3 regions of the Comamonas sp. F1-6 genome follow, and region 2 is predicted to be linked to each of the others. Evidence: predicted binding sites of a transcription regulator. Region 2 holds the regulator's gene; each other region holds the start of a gene.
The links. The regulator sigma-54, encoded in region 2, starts transcription at its own class of promoters, with help from an activator protein. The targets are predictions, from matches to a motif close to TGGCANGNAANCTGCTTT.

Region 1: AAIL66_RS12160 (ammonium transporter) is a predicted target of sigma-54. The motif match lies at 1,301-1,318, and genes of this name have one in related genera.
Region 3: glnA (type I glutamate--ammonia ligase) is a predicted target of sigma-54. The motif match lies at 1,672-1,689, and genes of this name have one in related genera.

The regions. Positions count from the first base shown of each region.
Region 1 covers NZ_JBCPWN010000010.1:23,570-26,844, forward strand. The annotation lists gene AAIL66_RS12160 (ammonium transporter) at 27-1,229, opposite strand; gene gspF (type II secretion system inner membrane protein GspF) at 1,361-2,584, opposite strand; gene AAIL66_RS12170 (SDR family oxidoreductase) at 2,745-3,275, shown strand, end outside.
Region 2 covers NZ_JBCPWN010000030.1:23,619-26,893, reverse strand. The annotation lists gene lptA (lipopolysaccharide transport periplasmic protein LptA) at 1-307, shown strand, start outside; gene lptB (LPS export ABC transporter ATP-binding protein) at 304-1,086, shown strand; gene AAIL66_RS22070 (RNA polymerase factor sigma-54) at 1,232-2,833, shown strand; gene AAIL66_RS22065 (aspartyl/asparaginyl beta-hydroxylase domain-containing protein) at 3,026-3,275, opposite strand, start outside.
Region 3 covers NZ_JBCPWN010000017.1:12,571-15,845, forward strand. The annotation lists gene AAIL66_RS16795 (hypothetical protein) at 1-27, opposite strand, end outside; gene glnA (type I glutamate--ammonia ligase) at 207-1,622, opposite strand; gene AAIL66_RS16805 (EI24 domain-containing protein) at 1,945-2,832, opposite strand; gene AAIL66_RS16810 (sterol desaturase family protein) at 2,847-3,275, opposite strand, start outside.

The DNA of each region.
Region 1 (3,275 bases), on a different contig from region 2:
TCGATGATACGCAGGCCGCCGCGCCCTCACCAGTTGGCTTCGCGCTCGGGCGTGGCACTGATATGGTGTATGGACAGATCGGCGCCGTCGAATTCCTGCTCCTGGCTCAGGCGCAGCCCCATGGTTTTCTTGAGCAGGCCATAGACCAGCAGGCCGCCGAGCGCTGCCCAGGCCACGCCCATCAGCGTGCCTATGAGCTGGGCCATCGGATGTACGCCGCCAAGCCCGCCCAGTGCCTGCGTGCCGAAGATGCCGGCTGCAATGCCGCCCCAGGCGCCGCACAGACCGTGCAGCGGCCACACGCCCAGCACATCGTCGATCTTCCATTTGTTCTGCGTCAGCGTGAACATGAAGACAAAGATGGCGCCGGCGGCAGCCCCCACGACCAGTGCCCCCAGAGGGTGCATCAGATCCGAGCCCGCGCAGACGGCAACCAGACCGGCCAGCGGGCCGTTGTGCACAAAGCCCGGGTCGTTTTTGCCCACGGCCAGGGCAGCCAGCGTGCCGCCCACCATGGCCATTAGCGAGTTCACGGCGACCAGACCGGAGATCTTGTCCAGGCTCTGGGCACTCATCACATTGAAGCCGAACCAGCCCACGATCAGAATCCAGGCTCCCAGCGCCAGGAAGGGAATGCTGGAGGGGGGCGTGGCGGCGATCGCTCCGCCCTGGCGGTAGCGATTGCTGCGCGGACCCAGCAGCAGCACGGCGCCAAGAGCGATCCAGCCGCCCACGGCGTGGACCACCACGCTGCCGGCAAAGTCGTGGAACTCGGCACCGGTCAGCGCCTTGATCCAGGCCTGCACGCCGAAATGCTGGTTCCAGGCAATGCCCTCGAAGAAGGGGTAGATCAGGCCCACGATCATGGCCGTGGCGATCAGCTGGGGCCAGAACTTGGCGCGTTCGGCAATGCCGCCCGAGATGATGGCGGGAATGGCGGCCGCGAAGGTCAGCAGAAAGAAGAACTTGACCAGGCCGTAGCCGTTGAGTGTCGTCAGCTGCTCGGCACCCACGAAAAAGTGCGTGCCGTAGGCCACGCCATAGCCGAGCGCGAAATAGACCACGGTGGAGACCGAGAAGTCGACCAGGATCTTGACCAGGGCATTGACCTGGTTCTTGCGGCGCACGGTGCCCAGCTCCAGGAAGGCGAAACCGGCGTGCATGGCCAGGACCATGACGGCGCCCATCAGAATGAACAGGGCATCCGCGCCCTGTTTTAGTGCTTGCATGAAAACGCTCCAGCTGAAATTTGCTATTTATTGGTGCGAAATTGCGTAAAAAACCCGCAATGCACTAAAAGAAAGCAAGAATTGCGCCAGGCTGGAGTGGGTGCTTCCGCACCGTTGCGGGCGCGGCCGGCCTATTTGACGAACTGGTTGAGCTGGATGATGGGCATGAGCACGGCCAGCACGATGAGCATGACCACCAGTCCCATGACGACGATGAGCAGCGGCTCGAGGATCGTGGCCAGGTGCATGGCACGGCGCTGGACCTCGGTGGACAGCTGGGTGGCGGCACGCTGCAGCATCAGCGGCAGCTGGCCCGTCTGCTCGCCCAGCCGGGCGAACATGGCGACCAGGCCCGGAAAGCGCTTCTTCTGAGCCAGGGCCGAGGCCAGTGGCGCGCCTTCGCGCACCAGCACCAGCGCATCCATGGCATCGGCGCGCAGGGCGCGGTTGTTCAGCGTCTCGGCCGCAGCCTGCAAGGCCTTGAGAATGGGCACGCCCGCTCCGGCCAGCATGGCCAGAGTGCCGGCAAAGCGCGCCGCGTTATAGCTGCGCGAGAGCCGGCCTATGAGCGGCAGACGCAGCCACTGGGCATCGAAGCGCTCGCGAAACGCCTCGTTCCTGAGCGCCAGCCGAAAGCCCACGGCAGCCAGCAGCAGCACGGCCAGCATGAGCCAGCCGTAGTGGCGCACAAAGTCGCTGATGCCGAGCATGACCACGGTGAGAAACGGCAGCGCACGCTTGGTGCCGGCAAACACGCCGGCCACCTGCGGCACCACATAGCTGACCAGAAAGATCACGATGACGATGGCCACCAGCGTCACGATGGCCGGATACAGCGAGGCGCCGATGAGCTTGGACTGCAAGGCCTGGCGCGCCTCCAGGTCGTCGGCCAGGTTTTCCAGCACCGGACCCAGGCTGCCGCTGGATTCACCGGCGCCGATCACGGCGCAAAAGATATCGGAAAACTCGCGTGGATGCTGTTCCAGCGCCCTGGCAAAGCTGGAGCCGGCATTGACCTCGGCCCTCAGCGCTGCGACCAGCTGATGCTGGCGTTCGTCCTCGGCTTCCTCGGACAGCGCAGCCAGTGCGCGTTCTATGGGCAGGCCGGAGCTGACCAGCCCCGAGAGCTGGCGGGTCCATACCGCGAGGCTGGTGGAGTTGAAGACCGGGCGCGTGAACCATCCGGAAGCGCCGGTGCGGCCCTGGCCCTTGCCTGCGGCGACGGGCTCGACCTGCAGCGGCACCAGGGCCTGGCTGCGCAGCTGGCTGCGCGCGGCACGGGCGTTGTCGGCTTCCAGGGTGCCCTTGCGGGTCTGGCCCTGGGCATCCAGGGCTTCAAAGGTAAAGGCGGGCATGCGCGAATCGATCTGACAGGTGAGGGGTTAGTGCAGATGGTAGCGACTAATGATGTCAGCACTTCGGCGTTTGAGAGAGCGAACCCGGCTTGACGCAGGTCAGGACTGCCGCGGCTGAGGTCGGCACAATGGTCTGCCGATTCAAGAATGCGAGGTTTCGATGCTCAAGGACAAGGTTGCATTGGTGACGGGGGCTGCATCCGGCATAGGCCGTTGTGTGGCGCTGACATGGGCCAGGGAAGGCGCGCGGGTGGTGCTGGCCGACCTCAACGAGGAGCAGGGCCAGGAGAGCGCGGCCCTGGTGCGCGAGCTGGGTGCCGAGGCACTGTATCTGCGCGCCGACGCCGGCAGCCCGGCGGATCATGAAGCGCTGGTGGCCCTGACCATGCGCCACTTCGGCAGGCTGGACGTGGCCTGCAACAACGCCGGCATCGGCGGAGCCAGCGCGCCAACCGCCGACTATCCACTCGATGCCTGGGAGCAGGTGCTGCGCGTCAATCTCTCGGGTGTCTTCTATGCCTGCAAATACCAGATTGCCGCCATGCTGCAAGGCGGTGGCGGCTCCATCATCAATATGGCGTCCATCCTCGGTGCAGTGGGCTTTGCCAACTCTGCGGCCTATACGGCCGCCAAGCATGGCGTGCTGGGTCTGACCAAGGCCGCTGCGCTCGAATATTCAGCCCAGGGCGTG
Region 2 (3,275 bases):
CGGCAAGGCCGATATCGTCAAGTTCATCCGTCGTGGCGAGATGCGCCGCTACCGTGGCGGTCAGCTCAGCGATCAGGTCACGGGCTCCATCATCGTCTACAACAACATCACCGACGTCTATACCGTCGATGGCCAGAAGACCAGCGGCGGCCTGCCGAGCTCCTCCGTGGGACAGGGCGGCCGTGTGCGCGCCATCATGGCGCCCAAGGACGGAACGCCGGGGGCACAGCCCAAGCCTGCAACACCTGCCACGCAGCTGCGCCAGAGCATGACGCTGGGCGGCGAGAAAGCCGACGAGAAGAAATGAGCGAGCCGACTTTCTCCAGCAGCCGCAGCGGCGAGTCCGACAGCCGCCTGGAGGCCAAACATCTGGCCAAGTCCTACGGCAGCCGCAAGGTGGTCAAGGATGTGTCCCTGTCCGTGCAAAAAGGCGAGGTCGTCGGTCTGCTCGGCCCTAATGGAGCGGGCAAGACCACATCGTTCTACATGATCGTGGGCCTGGTGCGCAGCGACGGCGGCGAGATCTTCATCGACGGCCAGCCGGTGGGCGGCATGCCGATTCACCAGCGTTCGCGCCTGGGCCTGTCCTATCTGCCCCAGGAAGCCTCCATCTTTCGCAAGCTCAGCGTGGAAGACAATGTGCGCGCCGTGCTGGAGCTGCAAAAGGACGAGCAGGGCAAGGCGCTGACGCGCGACGAGATCGAAAAGCGCCTCACGGGCCTGCTGCAGGAGCTGCGCGTCGAGCATCTGCGCCAGTCGCCGGCGCTGGCGCTGTCAGGCGGTGAGCGCCGTCGCGTGGAAATTGCCCGCGCCCTGGCCACGCAACCGCGCTTCATTTTGCTTGACGAGCCTTTTGCCGGCATCGACCCGATCGCGGTGATCGAGATCCAGCGCATCATCGGCTTCCTCAAGGAGCGCGGCATCGGCGTGCTGATCACCGACCACAACGTGCGCGAGACGCTGGGCATCTGCGACCACGCCTTCATCATCAGCGACGGCCATGTGCTGGCCGAAGGCACGCCCGAGGAGATCGTGGAGAACGCCGATGTGCGCCGCGTCTATCTGGGCGAACATTTCAGGATGTGATGACCCCCACGCTCCCTCACTTTGTGCGGTCGCTGCCCCCAGAAGGGGCCCTGACCGGCTGCGCCGAGGTTTGCCTTGAGGTGGCCCGGCGGCAAACCCGTAGCACTGCGCGCGTTTGCAATGATTGTCTGGGGGCCGCGCCTCGATGAAGCCAGGTCTCTCGCTACGCGTTTCGCAGCATTTATCGCTTACGCCGCAGCTGCAGCAATCCATTCAGCTGCTGCAGCTTTCCACCCTGGAGCTGGCGCAGGAAGTCGAGCAGATGCTGGTCGACAACCCTTTTCTGGAACGTGCGGGCGATGAGGCCGAAACTGCGGGAGATGCTCCTGTAGATGTAGCTAATAGCGCCAGTGAATATAGTACTTCAGATGGTATTCATGCTGAAAGAGATGCATCGCAAGCGCAACAAGCTACTGAAACGGTAGCGGAGGCATCAAACCCCGAAACCCCTGAAACGCTGAACTGGGAGGCCGAGGGCCTGGACGGCCAGGACGGGGAATGGGGTGGCGAATCCAGTAGCGAGTGGGATACGCCCTCGGCCAGCAGCTCCACGCGCAACCGCGATGGCGATGACGAAACCGATGCCATCGATCTGGCGCGCGAGCACCAGAGCCTGACCGACTTTCTCCATCGTCAGGCGCTGAGCCTGCATCTGGGCGCGGCGGACATGGCGGCGCTGCGCTTTCTCATCGAGTCGCTCAGCGACGACGGCTATCTCGAGGATTCCCTGCAGGAGCTGGCGCAGAGCCTGGCCGGCGACGACCTGGAAGAGCGCGAGGAGCTGGAGCAGCACTTTGTCATTGCTCTGAAGCTGCTTCAAAGCCTGGAGCCCGTGGGCGTGGGAGCGCGTGATCTGGCCGAGTGCCTGCAGCTGCAGCTGCGCGACCTGATCCGCACCGCCGAGGACGAGGGCACGACCGAGGCGCATATGAACCGGCTGCTGCTGGCGCAGGCCATCTGCGCGCAGCCCATGGACCTGCTGGCGCGGCGCGATCTGCGCAAGCTCACCAGCCTGTGCGGCGCACGCGAGGAGCAACTGCGCGAAGCCATGGCCCTTATCGCCAGGCTGGAGCCGCGTCCGGGGCGCCGCTTTGTCGACGTGGAGCGCCATATCGTGATCCCCGATGTCATCGTGCGCCCGGTGCGGGCCGGCTCGGGGCGGGCGGACTTTTCCGTGCAGCTCAACCCCGAGGTCATGCCGCGTCTGCGCGTGCACGACATCTATGCCGGCGTGCTGCGTCGCCACAAGAACAGCGACGGTCATGCGGCGCTGCAGCAGCAGCTGCAGGAGGCGCGCTGGTTCATCAAGAACATCCAGCAGCGCTTCGACACCATCTTGCGCGTCTCCGAAGCCATCGTGGAGCGGCAGAAGAACTTCTTTGTGCATGGCGAGCTGGCCATGCGCCCGCTGGTGCTGCGCGATATTGCCGATACGCTGGGCCTACACGAGTCCACCATCAGCCGCGTGACCACCGCCAAGTACATGGCCACGCCCCAGGGCACGTTCGAGCTCAAGTATTTCTTCGGCTCGGGCCTGGGCACGGAAACCGGCGGCAGTGCCTCCAGCACGGCCGTGCGTGCGCTGATCAAGCAGTTTGTCGATGCCGAAGATGCCAAGAAGCCGCTGTCGGACGCCAAGCTGGCCGACATGCTCAAGGAGCAGGGCATCGAGTGCGCGCGCCGCACCGTCGCCAAGTACCGCGAGCAGCTCAAGATACCGACGACCACGCTGCGCAAGGCGCTGTAGGGCACCGCAGAAACAAGAAAGCCGCTGATGCATCGCACAGCGGCTTTCTTGTTCTGTATTTAGGGCGGCAGCCTTGATAAGGCATTCTTCAAGTAAGGGGCCGCCGCGAGCAAGAGCCACCCTTGCGGCGATGCTGCCGTCCCCCTTGGGGGCGCCCGGCCAGGGGAAGGCGCGTAGCGCCTCAGGGGGTTATCAAGAAACCAACCACCAGATAAACCAGACCAGCACGCCGATCATCAGTCCGAACTTGAGGATCTTGTAGAAGGTCGGATTCCAGTCGCGGAAGGCGCGGCGGTACTTGCCGGCATAGAACGAGATCTTGAACAGCTTGCTGATCATGCCGCGCGGGTCGCCCTCGTTGTTGGGCGAGCTGGCGGCGGCCACCACGTTCTTGCCCAGCCAGTGATTGAGCCACTGGGCAAAGCCATTGGTCATGGGGCGC
Region 3 (3,275 bases), on a different contig from region 2:
CAACGACAACACATAAAACTTCTTCATTCGGTCCTCTCAGGCAGACGGCGGCCGCAAGTCCGCAATACCCTGAGTATCGCTCCAAGCCTGCGGCTTTTATTGACTACTTGACCGCCACCAACCCGTTTGGTTCCTTTGCTGCCACGCCCGCCGCAGCGAGCGCTCAATAAAAAAGGCGGCTTGCGCCGCCTTTTTTGACCTCTGCTTTACAGCGAGAAGTACATATCGTATTCGACAGGGTGCACCGACTGGCGATAGCGAGTCACTTCGCCCATCTTCAGCTCGATGTAGGCATCCAGCATGCTGTCGGAGAACACACCGCCCTTGGTCAGGAACGCACGGTCTGCGTCCAGGGCTTCCAGAGCCTGATCCAGGCTGTGGCAGACGGTAGGCACCAGCTTGTCTTCCTCGGGGGGCAGGTGGTAGAGATCCTTGGTCGCGGCTTCGCCGGGATGGATCTTGTTTTCCACGCCGTCCAGGCCGGCCATCAGCAGAGCTGCGAAACCCAGGTAGGGGTTCATCAGAGGATCGGGGAAGCGTGCTTCCACGCGACGAGCCTTGGGGTTGCTGACGTAAGGAATACGGATGGAGGCCGAGCGATTCTTGGCCGAGTAAGCCAGCTTCACGGGCGCTTCAAAGCCGGGAACCAGACGCTTGTAGCTGTTGGTGCCAGGGTTGGTGATGGCGTTCAGCGCACGAGCGTGCTTGATGATGCCGCCGATGTAGTACAGGGCGAAGTCGGACAGGCCGGCATAGCCGTCGCCGGCAAACAGGTTCTTGCCATCCTTCCACACGGACTGGTGCACGTGCATGCCGGAGCCGTTATCGCCAGCGTAGGGCTTGGGCATGAAGGTTGCCGTCTTGCCGTAGGTGTTGGCCACGTTCCAGATGATGTACTTCTGCAGCTGTGTCCAGTCGGCACGCTCGACCAGGGTCGAGAAGCGTGTGCCGATTTCGTTCTGACCGGCGCCGGCCACTTCATGGTGGAACACTTCGACAGGGATGCCGACCGCTTCCAGCAGCAGCGACATCTCTGCACGCATGTCCTGGGTGCTGTCGACAGGAGGAACTGGGAAGTAGCCACCCTTGACGCGAGGACGGTGACCACGGTTACCGGTCTCGAACTTGGTGCCGGTGTTCCAGGGAGCCTCGTATTCTTCGATTTCGAAGAAGGGGTTGTGAGGCTCGGTACCCCAGCGCACGCCGTCGAAGATGAAGAATTCGGGTTCGGGACCGAAGTAAGCGGTATCGCCCAGGCCGGAAGCCTTCAGGTAGGCTTCAGCACGCTTGGCAATGGAACGGGGATCGCGGTCGTAGGCCTTGCCATCACCGGGTTCGATCACATCGCACTGCAGAATCAGTGTGGTTTCTTCGAAGAAGGGATCGATATTGGCAGTGTTGGGATCGGGAACCAGCTGCATGTCCGAGGCTTCGATACCCTTCCAGCCGGCAACGGAAGAACCGTCGAAAGCATGGCCCGAGGCGAACTTGTCCTCGTCGAAGTGCGACACGGGCACGGTCACGTGCTGTTCCTTGCCGCGGGTATCGGTAAAGCGCAGGTCCACGAACTTGACCTCGTTATCCTGCACCATCTGCATCACGTCTGCAACGGTCTTCGCCATTAGATCTCTCCTGCCAACTTTGGCTGATCAAATAAAGAATGAATAGTATCTAGCAGTTTGCGTGCCAACTCGACCTCGGCGCCTCGCAACAACATCTGCGCACCGAAACCGAGCCTTGGTGTAAAGATATTCGGCACAAGACATAAGCACTTACCAGAGCTGCATCTGCAAACTGCACCAAACAGACGCGCATTGTCTCACTGCCAGAGCACGCTAAACAATTGCACCATCTTGGTGAATTAATTGACACCAATTTGGTGCATTTCTGAAACAAGATTGTTTTTGGTGCATGGCACCTGATTCAACCTGCTGCAGACGCTTTTCAGCGAGCCACCGAAGCTGCACCATCCGAATCATCTGCACCAGGTGCAAACGGGACCTGCGGGTCGGCAGCACTCGGCATGGTCTGCGCCCTCATCTGCTCCAGCGCCGCCAGACAGAAGTGGGCAAACCACAGTGCAGAGAAGGCAAACACCAGCGCATAGATCCAGATGGCAATGGGCACAAGAATCCAGAAAGCAGCCAGGAACAGCAGCCCGGAAATCCAGACCACACCGGGCGCTGCACCCAGATAGCCGCAGATCACGCCCATCAGAATGAGCGACATGCGATGACGGGCAAACAGGGCCCGGCGCTCGTCCTTGCTGGCATGCTCGGACAAGGCGTCAAATGCCATGACCCTGTAGGTGAGCCATCCCCAGATCAAAGGCGCCACCACCAGCATCAGCGGCGGGAACACCCATAACGGCAGAGTGACAAACAAGGCCAGCAGCGCAATCAGCGTGGAGCCGCCCGACCAGACCAGGCTGGCCATGGTGGAGCCGCCATGCTTTTTCTCGAGACCGACAAAGCGTTTCTCGGCCACCAGCTGCGTGAGCACTGGTGCCATGAACAGGCCTACCAGCAGCAAAACCAGCACCACGAGTACCGGCATTGCGCCCAACACAACAAAAATGGAAGCCACCACCTCCGAGGCATACCCAAGGCCCAGCCCTTGCAGCCATAGCCACAAGGAATGCAGCCAGCCCACCCCGTCCAGCAGGCTTTGCACCTTGAGGACCGCATCGGCCCAGAAGAAGTAACCAAGAAGCCAGGCCATCAAAGCCATGGCCAGCAGCGGCAAGAGTGACCAGACAATGACCCGCTTATGCAGGCAATACGCCATGGCACGCCAAAAAGAGTCGAGTAGCAAGCTCATGCTGGCAAGCATACTCAAGGATTGGCTTATGCGCGACCCATCAATCGCAGGACAGCCAGCCACTGCTGCGCCCAGAAGCCACGGCCATAGTCGCGCAATTGTCCTTTTGCATTCGCTTGCACCTGATCGCGAATGCCAGTGGGGTCATAGCGCAGATCAAAGTTGGCCGTGCCAAACAATATGTCCCACCAGGGCAACAATACGCCGAAATTGTTTCCATGCACCTTCTTGTTGCGCACGGGCGCCATGGGTTCGTGGCCAATACCGATGGCGTGGTGGCGGCGGTGAAAGCGTGGACTGATCCACAGGCGCTCGCCCAACTGGCCAAACCAGATGCGCACGTTGGCATGCTGAAAGCTCTCGCTGAGCTGGGTCAGGGCCACGATGGCCACGAACTGCCCCGGAGCCACGCCAATCAGCTGTGCCACCAGCACGATGATGGCGTCATGGATCAC